Regions from separate parts of the Aquisalimonas sp. APHAB1-3 genome, predicted to be linked through region 2. Evidence: predicted binding sites of a transcription regulator. Region 2 holds the regulator's gene; each other region holds the start of a gene.
What was found. Region 2 encodes FliA, which starts transcription of late flagellar genes. Its sites were predicted from a motif close to GCTAAAGTTNNNNNNNNNNCNGCCGATA; they were not measured.

Region 1: the regulator FliA is predicted to act here: its motif matches at 2,616-2,643, upstream of ACNSTU_RS00515 (methyl-accepting chemotaxis protein).
Region 3: the regulator FliA is predicted to act here: its motif matches at 1,615-1,642, upstream of ACNSTU_RS06890 (methyl-accepting chemotaxis protein).

The regions. Positions count from the first base shown of each region.
Region 1 is NZ_JBLWFT010000001.1:120,292-124,568, reverse strand. Features, by position in the region: gene ACNSTU_RS00525 (ATP-dependent DNA helicase) at 1-1,881, opposite strand, end outside; gene ACNSTU_RS00520 (disulfide bond formation protein B) at 1,961-2,479, opposite strand; gene ACNSTU_RS00515 (methyl-accepting chemotaxis protein) at 2,717-4,277, shown strand, end outside.
Region 2 is NZ_JBLWFT010000001.1:323,334-327,610, forward strand. Features, by position in the region: gene flhF (flagellar biosynthesis protein FlhF) at 1-1,213, shown strand, start outside; gene ACNSTU_RS01515 (MinD/ParA family protein) at 1,294-2,142, shown strand; gene ACNSTU_RS01520 (RNA polymerase sigma factor FliA) at 2,139-2,867, shown strand; gene cheY (chemotaxis response regulator CheY) at 3,003-3,395, shown strand; gene ACNSTU_RS01530 (protein phosphatase CheZ) at 3,406-4,170, shown strand; gene ACNSTU_RS01535 (chemotaxis protein CheA) at 4,262-4,277, shown strand, end outside.
Region 3 is NZ_JBLWFT010000002.1:343,804-348,080, forward strand. Features, by position in the region: gene ACNSTU_RS06870 (hypothetical protein) at 1-514, shown strand, start outside; gene ACNSTU_RS06875 (hypothetical protein) at 533-1,114, shown strand; gene ACNSTU_RS06880 (hypothetical protein) at 1,098-1,298, shown strand; tRNA gene ACNSTU_RS06885 (tRNA-Met) at 1,458-1,534, shown strand; gene ACNSTU_RS06890 (methyl-accepting chemotaxis protein) at 1,689-3,332, shown strand; gene ACNSTU_RS06895 (HPP family protein) at 3,439-3,861, shown strand; gene ACNSTU_RS06900 (pilin) at 4,236-4,277, opposite strand, start outside.

The DNA.
Region 1 (4,277 bases), 200 kb from region 2:
CGGGTCCCGAGTTCGGCCCATGGGGGGCAGACTGTTAAGGAACAGTCGTCCGTACGATTTCCCGGTGAGGCGCGGATCGCCGATCATGAGGACGCCGTAGTCCGACGCGTCACGGATCAGGCGGCCCACCCCCTGGCGCAGGGCGATCACCGCCTGCGGGATCTGGAAATCCCGGAACGGATTGCCGCCGTGACGGCGGAGGAAATCGATCCGCGCCTGGGTGACCGGATCGGCTGGCGAGGCGAAGGGCAGGCGATCAATGATCACGGCCGACAGCGCCTCGCCCTTGACGTCAACCCCCTCCCAGAAACTTCCCGTTCCCAGCAGCACCGCGTTGCCGGCCTCGCGGAAGCGTTCCAGCAGCAGGTTCTGGGAGGCATCGCCCTGTACCAGCACGGGGTAAGGCAGACGGTCTCGCAACTGTGCAGCTGCCTGTTGCAGGGCGCGGTGGCTGGTGAACAGCACGAATGCCCGGCCGCCGCTGGCCCGGATCACCGCCTCCGCGCGCTCGATGAACGCCTCCGTGTAAAAGGCACTGTTGGGCTCAGGCATGCCGGCAGGCACATACAGCAGCGCATTGCTGGCGTAATCGAAGGGGCTGTCCACACGCAGGGTGGACGTCTCCTCGTCCAGCCCCATCCGCTCCAGAAAGTGCCCGAACCCGCCGTTGACGGACAGGGTGGCCGAGGTGAACACCCACGCTGCGGGGTGCTTTTTCATGCGCGCCTGGAACTGCTGGCCCACATCCAGCGGGGTCAACCGCAGGATGAACGCCTGCTGGTAGGTTTCGAACCACTGCACGAAGGCGTCCGTCTCGCCATCGGCGAACCGGTCGAGCAGCGACGCCATGTCCCGGGCGCGACGGTGGCAGTTCTCCAGCCCGCGACCGCGCTCGGCCAGCGTCTCCAGCACCTCGGCCAGGGCGCTTGTTGCCGCACGCAGGTGAATGAGCGCATCCGTGGCCTCATCCGCGTCACCGAGGCCACTCCACGCTGCCCGCTGGCCCGCCTCCCCCAGCGTCAGGCGGAAGTCCTGAATAGCCTTTCGCAGCACGTCGAGGCAATCGGGCAGCGCCGGCTGGTCACCGGCATCGCGCAGATACTCCGCATGGGTATCGCGGATCAGCTCCTGCAGCTGACGGCTGCTCACCGACACGCCGAAGAACTGAGCGGCCACGTCCGGCAGCTGATGCGCCTCGTCGAGGATATAGGCGTCGGCGGACGGCAGCACCTCACCGAAACCGCCCTCCTTCAAAGCCATGTCGGCCAGCAGCAGGTGGTGATTGACCACCAGCAGGTCAGCCTCCTGTGCGCGACGCCGCGCAGCCATGAGAAAGCAGTCGTCATAGAGCGGGCATTCCTGGCCGAGGCAGTTGTCCGCGGTGGACGTCGCGCGCCCCCAGATCGGCGCGTCGTTGGGGACTTCGGCCAGCTCCGAGATGTCGCCGCTATCCGTCACCGCCGCCCACTGACGGATGGCCTGCAGCTGCGCCCCGGTGCCGGGGCGGTCGAACCGGGCGTCCACCTCGGCCATGTCGGTGCGGTAAAGACAGAGGTAGTTGGTTCGACCCTTGAGCAGCGCCGTGCGCCGGGGCAAGTCCAGGGCATCCCGCAACAACGGGAGGTCCTTCTGATAGAGCTGGTCCTGCAGGGTCTTGGTGCCGGTGGAGACAATCACGCGCTTTCCGGAAAGCAGCGCCGGCAGGAGGTACGCGAAGGTCTTGCCCGTGCCGGTACCCGCCTCGGCGATCAGCGTGTCGCCGGCGTCAATCGCCTCCGCCACACCACGCCCCAGGGCCTGCTGCTCCTCGCGGGACTGGAAGCCGGGCAGAGCCCCTGCCAGCGCCCCGTCGGGACCCAGGTGGTGATCAATATCGCTCACGGAGACTCTCCCGCAGTCCGCTGGCCGGTACCGGTCGCGCACGGGATGGTACTAACCTTTCAACAGGTAAAGCCAGGTCTCAGCGCGGGCGTCGGCAGATCCAAAGCGCCCAGAGGCCGAGCAGCGCATACCCGGCCAACGTCCAGCCGGGAAGTGTCAGGCCGAAGACCTCGTGGACTTCGGCGCACTCGCCGGAGCCGGCAAGCACCATTGTGATGACTTCCGTGATCGGAAACGCATCGACCATGTAATCCAGCCCCGGACCACAGGCAGGCACCTCTTCCGGGGGCAGGCTCTGCAGCCACAGGTGGCGGCTAGCGACCCCGATGCCGGTAGCGGCAACCAGTGCCCCGAGCACGCCGTAGAAGTAGCGTCCCCAGAACGGCGCCCCGTGGAGAAAGCCAAGCAGGAAGACCACCGCGAGTGCCGCGAAGACAAGGCGCTGAACCATGCACAGCGGACAGGGCTCCATGCCACCGACGTACTCAAGCCCGTAAGCGGCTGCGAGTATCAGCAGGGTCAGGATCAGCGCAGTACCGTGACCCCAGCGCTGCCGCTGGCGCATCTGCGTTTCGGCGGTGGCAAACATTGAACGCATTCAGACGCCTCGTATTCAGGTTCGAGCGCCAGACTACCAGAAGCGTTCAAATGAAAAAGACGCAGATAGTCACAGTTTTTGACAACCAGGGGTCACTTGTCCAGATGACGCTAATCCCCGACACTCGGACGCACACGCTCAAGAATGGGCGACATTGGCCGTTACTCCGGGACGAAAAGACGCTTCCCTGTAGCGGGCGGCCTTCATCATAAGAACGTCAGGAGCGAGGAGACACCCATGCGCCTTCCCTGGATCAGCTCCCGGGTAAGACGGGAGCACGTCGCGGAGCACGATCATCGCGCGACAACGGATCATGCCGGGTTGATTGAGCGCCTGAGCGGCCATGCGGACGGGCTGCACGGGGAAATCGATCAGATTCAGCAGGAACTCGTGGCCGTCAGCGACCGCGTCGACCAGGAGGCGAAACGATTCCAGTCGCTGCTGGATCTGGGTCGGCAACTCGCGCGCACAAACGAAACCACCGAGAGCGCGGCCCGCGAGGCGCGCGAGGCCACCACCGAAGCCGATCACGCCGTGGAGGACTCCCGCGCCACACTCACCCGCTCGCTGGACGACATCACCGCCCTCACCGACGCCGTATCAGCCACAGAGCAGGAAATCGGCAACCTCGACACGGCCCTGGAAGGCGTCGGCACCGCGGCGGACTCAATCGCCACCATCGCCAAACAGACCAATCTGCTGGCCCTGAACGCCACCATCGAGGCCACCCGGGCCGGGGGCATCGGGCGTGGTTTCGCCGTGGTCGCCGAACACGTGAAGGAGCTGGCGAAACAGACCGGCCAGGCCACGGAAGAGATCAGCGGCATCCTGGGCGAGCTGCGGGAACACGCGCAGAAACTGATCGAGCGTGCGAACCATTGCACCACCCTGACCGGCACCATCCAGACCGGGACCAGCACCGTGCAGGACCTCCTGGACAACGTGGGTGGCGCCATGGCCGCCGTGGACGGCGCCTATACACGCATCAACGAATCCGTGCGCGAGATCAACAGCTCCTGCCGGGAGACCGTCGAAGGTCTCGAGGGCATGAGCGGCGAAGTGGACACCACACGCAACGCACTGACCGAGGCCCGGGACAATACCCGGCAGCTCGCCGGGTCCGCCCAGACGCTCTCGGCGGGCCTGCGGAGCGGCAACGCCGGCGGCGATGCCGAGCGCCTGATCCAGGAGACCGCCAGCACCACCGGCACACTCACCGTCTACGTCTCGGACGTCGCCGGAGCCGTCTACCAGGTGGAAGGACGGGTCGCCCACGAAGCCAGCATGCTGGAGACCTTCTCGCGCGCCACCGGGCAACTGGAGACCGCGAGTCAGTCCGTGCAGGAGGCCGCTGACGAGGCCCGGCAGAGCGCGGACTCCACGGCGGGCAGCCTCAACTCGGCCTCCGAGGACATCCACGCCACCGTTACCGACCTCCAGGACATGACCGGGCAGGTGGGGCAGATGACCACCGAGCTGTCACAGCTGCAGGACGCCCTCCAGCGGATTCACAAGGCCTCCACCAGTATCTCGGCCATCGCCAAGCAGACCAACTTCCTGGCGGTCAACGCCAGCATCGAAGCAGCCCGCGCCGGATCGCGTGGCCGCGGGTTCTCCGTGGTCGCGGAACAGGTGAGCACCCTGGCCGAGGAAACCGGCCAGGCGACCCAAAGCATCGAACAGACCCTGGAGGGGTTGTCCGGCACCGCGGCAACCCTGGCGGCGAAGGGCCGCGACGGCGCCAGCCGCGCCGAGCGCGTGCAGGCAGACTCCCGGAACATCAGCCAGGTGCTGACCA
Region 2 (4,277 bases):
GGACCGGGATGACCGCCGGGTATCGCCCTCGACGCGCGATCGCGCGGCCCCTGCTGCGGAATCCGGGGCCAGCGCCGATTTCACCGAGATGCTGCGGCGCGCGCGGCAGCAGTCCGGTATCGGTGAGTCGTCTGGCGGACGCCGTCAGCGGATTGACGTCCACGTGGACGACCCGTTGACGGAAGACGACCTCAACAGGGGGCGTGCCGAACCGGCGCCGGTGACGGAAACGCGATCCGTTTCCGAACGGGCGGAGCGCCCCGAAGAGACCGCCGGCCGTGATGACGAGTCGGTGGAGGCCATGCGCAGTGAGCTGAAAGTGCTGCGGACCCTGTTCGAGAACCAGCTCTCCATGATGGAGTGGCAGCAGCAGGGCAAGAGCCACCCGGGGCGTACCACGCTTCTGCGGCAGCTCACGGAGATCGGGTTTGGTCCGGATGTCTGCCGTCAGCTGGCCAATCGGGTTGACGAGAAGCTGGAGCCGGAGCTGGCTCTGCGGCAGGCGCTGCACACGGTCAAGCGGCATCTGCCGGTCAGGAAGGACGACCTGCTCGAGCGCGGCGGCGTGGTGGCGCTCGTGGGCCCGACAGGCGTGGGCAAGACCACCACGGTGGCCAAGCTCGCCGCGCAGTTCGCGCTGCGTCACGGCCGCCACAAGGTGGCTCTGGTCAGCACGGACAATGTCCGGATCGGCGCCCAGGATCAGCTGCGCAATTTTGCGCGCATCCTTGGCGTGACCGTGCAGACCGCGAATTCCGCCGAAGAGCTGGAGACGGTGCTCGCCGATCTCTCCGACAAGCGCCTGGTGCTGGTGGATACCGCTGGTGTAAGCCAACGGGACATGCGGCTCGCGGAGCAGTTCACCACCCTCAAGGGTGTGGGTGACCGTATCCGTAGCTACCTGGTGCTGTCCGCGAACACGCAGCTGGCGGCGCTGAGCGCGACGGTCAAGTCGTACGGCGGGGTGGAGCCGTCCGGCTGTATTCTCACCAAGACGGACGACGCCGCCAGTCTGGGGGCGGCGCTGACCGTGCTGCTGCGGCATCGGTTGCCGGTGAGTTTCCTGGGGAACGGGCAGCGGGTGCCGGAGGATCTGATGCCGGCCGATGCCGGCCACCTGGTGCAGGACGCGCTGAAACTGGTGGAAGAGTATGGCCAGGAAGTGGACGACGAGCAGATGGCCGTGACCTTCTCGGTGGGCGGGTCGCACTGAGGGGCTCACGCCCACGGGGCTCCTGCGTGACAGTGGTAGTGCCGGGAGTGCGCCATGAAAGAACAAAGAGCACAGCGTTAATGGATCAGGCACCGAGTCTGACGCGGGTCAAGGTCATCGCCATTGCCAGTGGCAAGGGCGGGGTGGGCAAGACCAGTGTGTCCGTCAATCTGGCCGCCTCACTGGCGAGCGCTGGCAACCGCGTCCTGCTCATGGATGCGGATCTCGGGCTTGCCAACGTGGACGTGCTCTTGGGTCTTGAGACGCGGCACAATCTGTCCCACGTCCTGTCGGGTCAGGTGGAGCTGGACGACATTCTGATCGATGGGCCCGGCGGCGTGCAGATTATCCCGGCGTCCTCGGGCGTCAAGGGAATGGCGGCCCTGAGCGCGGCGGAGCAGGTGGGGCTGATCCGGAGCTTCAGCGAGCTCACCGGCGATTGGGACTATCTGATCATCGACACCGCCGCGGGCATCGCCGACAGTGTGCTCACGTTTGCCCGGGCGGCGCGCGAGGTGCTGGTGGTGGCTTGCGACGAGCCCTCGTCCATCACGGATGCGTACGCACTGATCAAGGTGCTCAACCGCGATTTCGGCGTCCACCGCGTCCATATGGTGGCCAACATGATTGCCAACGCGGCACAGGGGCAGGAGTTGTATGCCAAACTGCTGCGGGTTTGTGAGCGCTACCTGGATCTGACCGTCGCCTACATGGGCGGTATTCCCAACGACGATGCACAGCGGCGGGCGGTGCAGCAGCAGCAGGCGGTGACCACGCTCTACCCAGGTAGCCCGTCGGCCCGGGCCTTCCGGGAGTTGGCCAAGCGCGTCGATCGGCTGCCCATGCCCAGCCGGGCGGAGGGGCATCTCGAGTTCTTCGTGGAACGTCTCATTCAGTACAGTGGTGAAGCGGGGGAGGTGCTTTCATGAGTTCGCGCGCCGCAGCGTACTCGCAGGTACAGGCGCAGACCGGCGAGAACGACCTGGTCGTTCAGCACGCGCCGCTGGTCAAGCGGATTGCACACCACCTGCTGGCCAGGTTGCCCGAGTCCGTGCAACTGGAGGATCTGATCCAGGCCGGCATGATCGGGCTTCTGGAAGCGGCCCGGCAGTTCGATTCGTCCCACGGCGCCAGTTTTCCGACATATGCCGGGATTCGCATTCGCGGGGCCATGCTCGACGAGATCCGGCGGCTCGACTGGACCCCGCGCTCCGTGCACCGCCGTGGCCGGGAGGTGGCGCAGGCCGTGCGCGAGATCGAGAACCGCGCAGGGCGCGACGCCCGGGACAGCGAAGTCATGGAAGAGCTCGGCATGAGCGCCGATGAATATCACCAGACCCTGCGCGATGTCTCCAGCGCCAAGCTCTTCAGCCTGGATGAAGTCTCGCCGGCAACCGGCGAGACACGGGAACATGAGGGCGATGACGAAGGGCCGGAGCAGCATATCCAGGAGGCCGGGTTTCGTCAGTCCCTGGCCGAGGCCATCGGGACGCTGCCTGAACGTGAGCAGCTGGTGATGTCCCTCTACTACGAACAGGAGCTGAACCTGCGTGAGATCGGCGAGGTGCTCGGGGTGACGGAATCCCGGGTCAGTCAGATTCACGGGCGGATCATGCTCAAGTTGAAGGCACGCCTTGCCGACTGGACAGAGTGACAGGGCGTTTGCATGGACCGTCAGAATCGCGACGTGTGCGGCAGAACGCGGGCGTGCGCTCCGGCAGGGTGAGAGCGTTAGTAAGCCAACGACGTGTTCACCGTCTGACCAAAGTAAAGGTGATTGACTGTGAGTCTGGATAAAGACATGAGAATACTGATCGTGGACGACTTCTCCACGATGCGACGGATCATCAGGAACCTCCTGCGCGAGCTCGGTTTCCAGAACACCCAGGAAGCCGAGGATGGCAACACGGCGCTGCCCCTGCTCAAGAAAGGCGGCTTCGACTTTCTGGTCACCGACTGGAACATGCCGGGCATGGATGGCCTCACGCTGCTCAAGCACGTCCGGTCGGACGACGACCTCAAGCATCTCCCGGTGCTGATGGTCACGGCCGAGTCCAAGCGCGAGCAGATTATCGAGGCGGCCCAGGCGGGCGTGAATGGCTATATCGTCAAGCCGTTCACCGCCGCGACGCTGGAAGAGAAGATCAACAAGATCTTCGACCGCATCGAATCGGCCGAGTGAGGACAGGCGCATGACGGACGCCAGCCCGGATTTAGCTGCCTACGAGGCCAAGGCTCGCGAGCTACTGTCCTGTATCGAGGCCGGTGACGAGGAGGCCGTTGGCAAGGCGCTGGATGAACTCACCCGCCTGCGCGAGACGGAACTGTTCCGGGAGATCGGCAAGCTGACCCGGGAGCTCCATGAGGCGCTCAAGTCCTTTCGGCTGGATGGCCGGCTGAGCGATATCGCCGTCTCGGAGATTCCGGATGCCCATGAACGGCTGAACCACGTCATTGAGCTCACGGAGAACTCCGCGCACCGCACGCTGACGGCGCTGGAGGAGTCCCTGGAGACTCTCTCCAGCATTGGCAGCGAGGGCAAGGTGCTGGCGGCGGAGTGGAAGCGGTTCCGATCACGTCAGCTTTCTGCGACTCAGTTCCGCGGGCTGGGCCAGCAGCTGGACCAGTTCTTCGAGCGTCTCGAGAGTGAAGGCGACGCCATCCAGGCGAAGCTGACCGACGCGTTGATGGCCCAGGATTATCAGGACCTTACCGGCCAGATAATCCGCCGGGTCATGGAGCTTGTGAAAGAGGTGGAGGACGGGCTGGTGTCCCTCATTTCCATCTCCGCCCCGCGTCAGGCGCCGGATAAGGCTACGGAAAGCGCGAAATCGGCCGACAAGAAGAAAGACGACGAAAAGAAGCTGGAGGGGCCGCAGGTGCCGGGGCAGGAATCGGAATCGGCGGTCAGCGGTCAGGACGAAGTCGATGACCTCCTCTCCAGTCTTGGTTTCTGAACTCACGCCGCATCAGTGCGGGACGAGTCGGAGTAGGGCATCCCGGTAAGCCCTGCGTGCGGGCGCGGGCCGGGTATCGCTTGGGGGCTTTATGGCAGTTGATACGC
Region 3 (4,277 bases), on a different contig from region 2:
CATCACGCTGGAAGACACCCGGCTCGACAACAGGCAGCAACAGCTGGTCCCCACCGGGGTCCATCGCTACCGGATCGAAGCGGATGGCTATCAGCCGGAAGCCGACTCCCTGCGGGTCAACAGTGATACCGACCGTACCGAGACGATTGCCCTCGTCCCCGACGTGGACGCCGTGGTTCGCCTCGACGTGCCGGACTGCTGCGAACGCGCGGTGCGTCGCGTGCTCGGCGATTACGGCTTCCGCGTGGCCGACGATGCACCGGTGACTCTGCGCTTCCAGCTTGACCAGACCTATCTCACCGAGATTTCGGGCGAGGCCTATTACCGGCTGCAGGGAGAGGTGGCGAGCTTGCGCGACGGCGATGTGGTCGCCAGCAATAGTGCCACCCTGCGCCAGGTGGGCGAGAGCGCCGTTGATGACCGCTCGACCGCCGTGATCGGTGCGCTTACCCGCGCCATCATCTCCGGCGAGCGCGCCCGCACCCTTTTTCAGGACACTACCCACAACCACTGACGTAGCAGGAGGAATCCCATGAGGATGACAGTCGTGAGTCGTAGCGCCAAAGGTCTCGTTTTCGCATCGTTCAGCGCCATGGTGCTGGGAGGCTGCGCCATGATGGGCGGCCAGCAGGAGGCCGAGGAGACCGATCCCATGGCCGACCAGCGGGTCATGGAGCCGGACTGGTACATGCCGGGCAACAATGACGCCGGGGACGGCGGTGTCTACGGCTATGGTCAGGGCGAAAGCGAGAGCCGCCGACTGGCCGAAAGCCAGGCCCAGGCTGAGGCACGCCGCAGCGTGGCAACGGCCATTGCGGGCGAGTCTGCCGGCGTTCTCGAGGAAACCTCTGGCGACATGGACGGCGATGTCGTGGAGACGGCCCGGGAAGCCTACGAGAGCTTCTTCGATCAGGAGCTGTACGGCGTCGAAGTGGACCGCCGTGAGCTGCTCCAGGACCCGGACACCTCGGAGTACCGGGCGTTCTATCGCGTGCGCGTGGAAGGCGAAATCTTCGACGCCATGCTGGAAGCAGCCATGAACGACGAGCAGCTCAGCTCCACGATCCCGCAGCACGACGATGCCATGGAGGCCCTGGATGAGCGGCGCGACTGAGTCTCTGGTGCGGCGCGCCGGGCTAGCGGTTGTGCTGGCCTTCGCGGTGGGTGCCGTGGCGGGTTGCACCACACCCGGTGACATCGTGGACGAGGCGTCCGAACAGGCTGAGAAAGAGCGCGACAGGCAGAACGCCGAGCGCTCGCACCGTGAGGGTATGGATGGTCTTGAAGACCGTCGCTAGCCCCTGATGGCCGCCCTGTCGCGGGTGTTCGGTGGCGATGTGGCTGCCCGGGCCGCAGCCACCGACCCTGCGACATGGCGATGGCCGATAAACCTCTCGCAGAGGCGTGACTTGACATGCCTCGCCATCGGTTGGAGAATCCCGCTTCCGCAGTTCCGTGGCTACGTAGCTCAGTTGGTCAGAGCATCGCACTCATAATGCGAGGGTCGGTGGTTCAAATCCACCCGTAGCCACCATTTTTCTTCGTCTGCACCCCATCTTGTTGCGCCACTTCACGGTGTGACTAATTCGTGTCGTGTGGCGTTCATCAGCCGTGACTCAATTCCCGCCGGTACCCGCCGATAACACGCGAAAATCGAACCACAACAACGTTATTCAAGAGGCGGGTTCATGTTTGTCTATCTTAGGAAGCTGCGCGTCAGCCAGCGTATCTGGCTGATCCTCGGGATCGCCGTGGCCGTGTTCGTGATCAATGCTCTTCTGACCCTGGGCTCCACCAGGGCGTCGCTGCAGGAGGAGCGCCTGTCTCAGGCTGTGGCGGTCAACGAAACGGCGATCGCGATCATGCAGCACTTCCACGGGCTCGAGCAGGAGGGGGCGATCGACGGGGAGACCGCGCGCGAACAGGCGCTGGAGTCCCTGCGTGGTATCCGTTATTTGGGGGAAGAGTATCTGTGGGTGCATAACCGCGACAACATCATGCAGATGCACCCTGTCTCCCCGGAGCTGGAAGGTGAGGACCTGAGCGAGCTGGACGATGGAACCGGTAACCTGTTCGTCGAGCGCATGACCCGGGAAGTCCTGGGGTCGGATGATGGCCGCTCGAGAATCGCCTACATGTGGCCACGGCCCGGCGAGGAAGAGTCCATCGAAAAGGTCTCCGAGGCCCATTACTTCGAGCCTTGGGGCTACGTCATCGCCAGCGGCGTCTATATGGCCGATATCAATGCTGCCGTAAACCGGGAGCTGACGAACAGTATCGTCACTAGCGTCATCGGGCTCGTGCTGGTCATCGGCATTGGCTGGGCGGTCATTGTCAGCATTACCCGTCCACTGCGTTCGACCATCGGCGGCATCGAGAAGGCGGCGGAGGAGCCGGTGGACCTCACCGCCCGGCTGGACGAGTCGGGGCGTGACGAGCTCACCGACCTGTCGCGGACGTTCAACCGCCTGTTCGACACCCTGCAGGGCGTGGTGAACCAGGTGCGCGAGGGCAGCGATACGCTGCTGAACTCCGCAGAGCAACTGCGTGACCTTACCGGCGACGCCGACAAGAACAGCCGGCAGCAGCAGGAAGACACCGACGAGCTGGCCAGCTCCATGAACGAAATGGCAGCGACGGTGCAGGAGGTGGCTCAGAACGCCAGCTCTGCTGCAGAGGCGGCGGCCCAGGCGCAGTCCGAGACCCAGTCGGGTGCCGAGACGGTGACCTACACCAAGGACGCCATCGGTACCCTGGCCCGGGAGCTGGAGGAGAGCCGTAATGCGGTAAACCAGCTCGCCAGCGAGTCGGACAACGTGCAGACGGTGCTGGAGGTGATTAATGGTATCGCCGAGCAGACCAACTTGCTGGCGCTGAACGCGGCCATCGAGGCGGCCCGGGCCGGCGAGCACGGGCGCGGGTTCTCGGTGGTGGCCGACGAGGTGCGCACGCTGGCGCAGCGCACGCAGCAGTCCACCCAGGAGATCCGTGACATCCTCGAGCGGCTGCAGAGCGGCTCGCGGCAGGCGGCGGAGTCCATCGAGGCGCGTACCGAGAGTGCGCGGCAGACGGTGGAGCGCTCCAACGAGACGGAGACCGCGCTGGGGACGATTGCCGGTGCGGTGGATGGTATCAGCGGCATGAACACGCAGATTGCCAGTGCCGCGGAGGAGCAGTCGGCGACGGCGGACGAGATCAACCGTCGGGTGAGCGGCATTCGGGATGCGGCCACGAGCAGCGGCGAGGCCATGGACAAGGCGCGCTCGGGGGCAGATGACCTCAACGCCATGGCCGAGCAGCTGCGGCATGCGGTTGCACGGCTGCGCGCCTGACGGCGGCGACAATGCGGCGATGCGATTTGGGCCGGTGCACGCTTCAGCGGGTGCACCGGGCTTCTGATTCGCTACAATGGCGCTGAACCGTCGCACAGGAGGCGCCATGTACGAATTCGTGCAATACACCGCGGCCGACGTGATGACTTCGCGGCCAATCACCACACGGTCCGATGCCACCGTGGGCGACGCGCAGGCCCTGTTTGAACAGCACGGCTTCAACGGCATGCCGGTTACCGATGACAGCGGCGCCCTGGTGGGCTTTGTCACCAAGATGGACGTGCTCCGCGCCTTCACCCTGCGGCCGGAACACATCGTGCCGCCCTATAATCTGATCATGCGGGACACGGTCGATCGCATCATGACCCGCGACCCGGTCTCCGTCTCGCCCGACTGCCCCCTCACACGCGTCCTCCAGCGTCTCGTGCAACTCGGCGTCAAGAGCCTCCCCGTCATGGACGGCGATCAACTGGTGGGCGTGGTGGCGCGGGAAGACGTGCTCGGCGCGCTGCGGCGGGCAACGGAGTGATTTTCGTCACAAGCGTCTGTGGGCCTGCAGTCCGTTGTAGCAAGACGTTGAGCGCGATTCCCGCTCAAGGTGGACCTGAAGGTCCACCCTACGAGCCCCGAAAGTGCCGCCGCCAGGCGTAGGGTGGACCTTCTGGTCCACCACCAAGCGGTTGCCCGGCACCCACACCCTCCCAGAGTGTCACGCACTTCGATGCCGAGAGCTTTCCCTTGCCGGATGTAGATCAGCTGGTGGGTGTCGTGGCGTGGAAGGATGTGCGCGGCCACGTTGCGGCGGAGTCAGGGTTGCTCAAGCGGCGGTGGTACCCATAAGAAAGCCCCGCATATGCGGGGCTTTGCAGAGCAAAGCAGTTGCTTTCCCTCTACGGCAGACGCTTACGGCGTTTCGCAGTCGGACGCATACTCTGCTGCAACCGT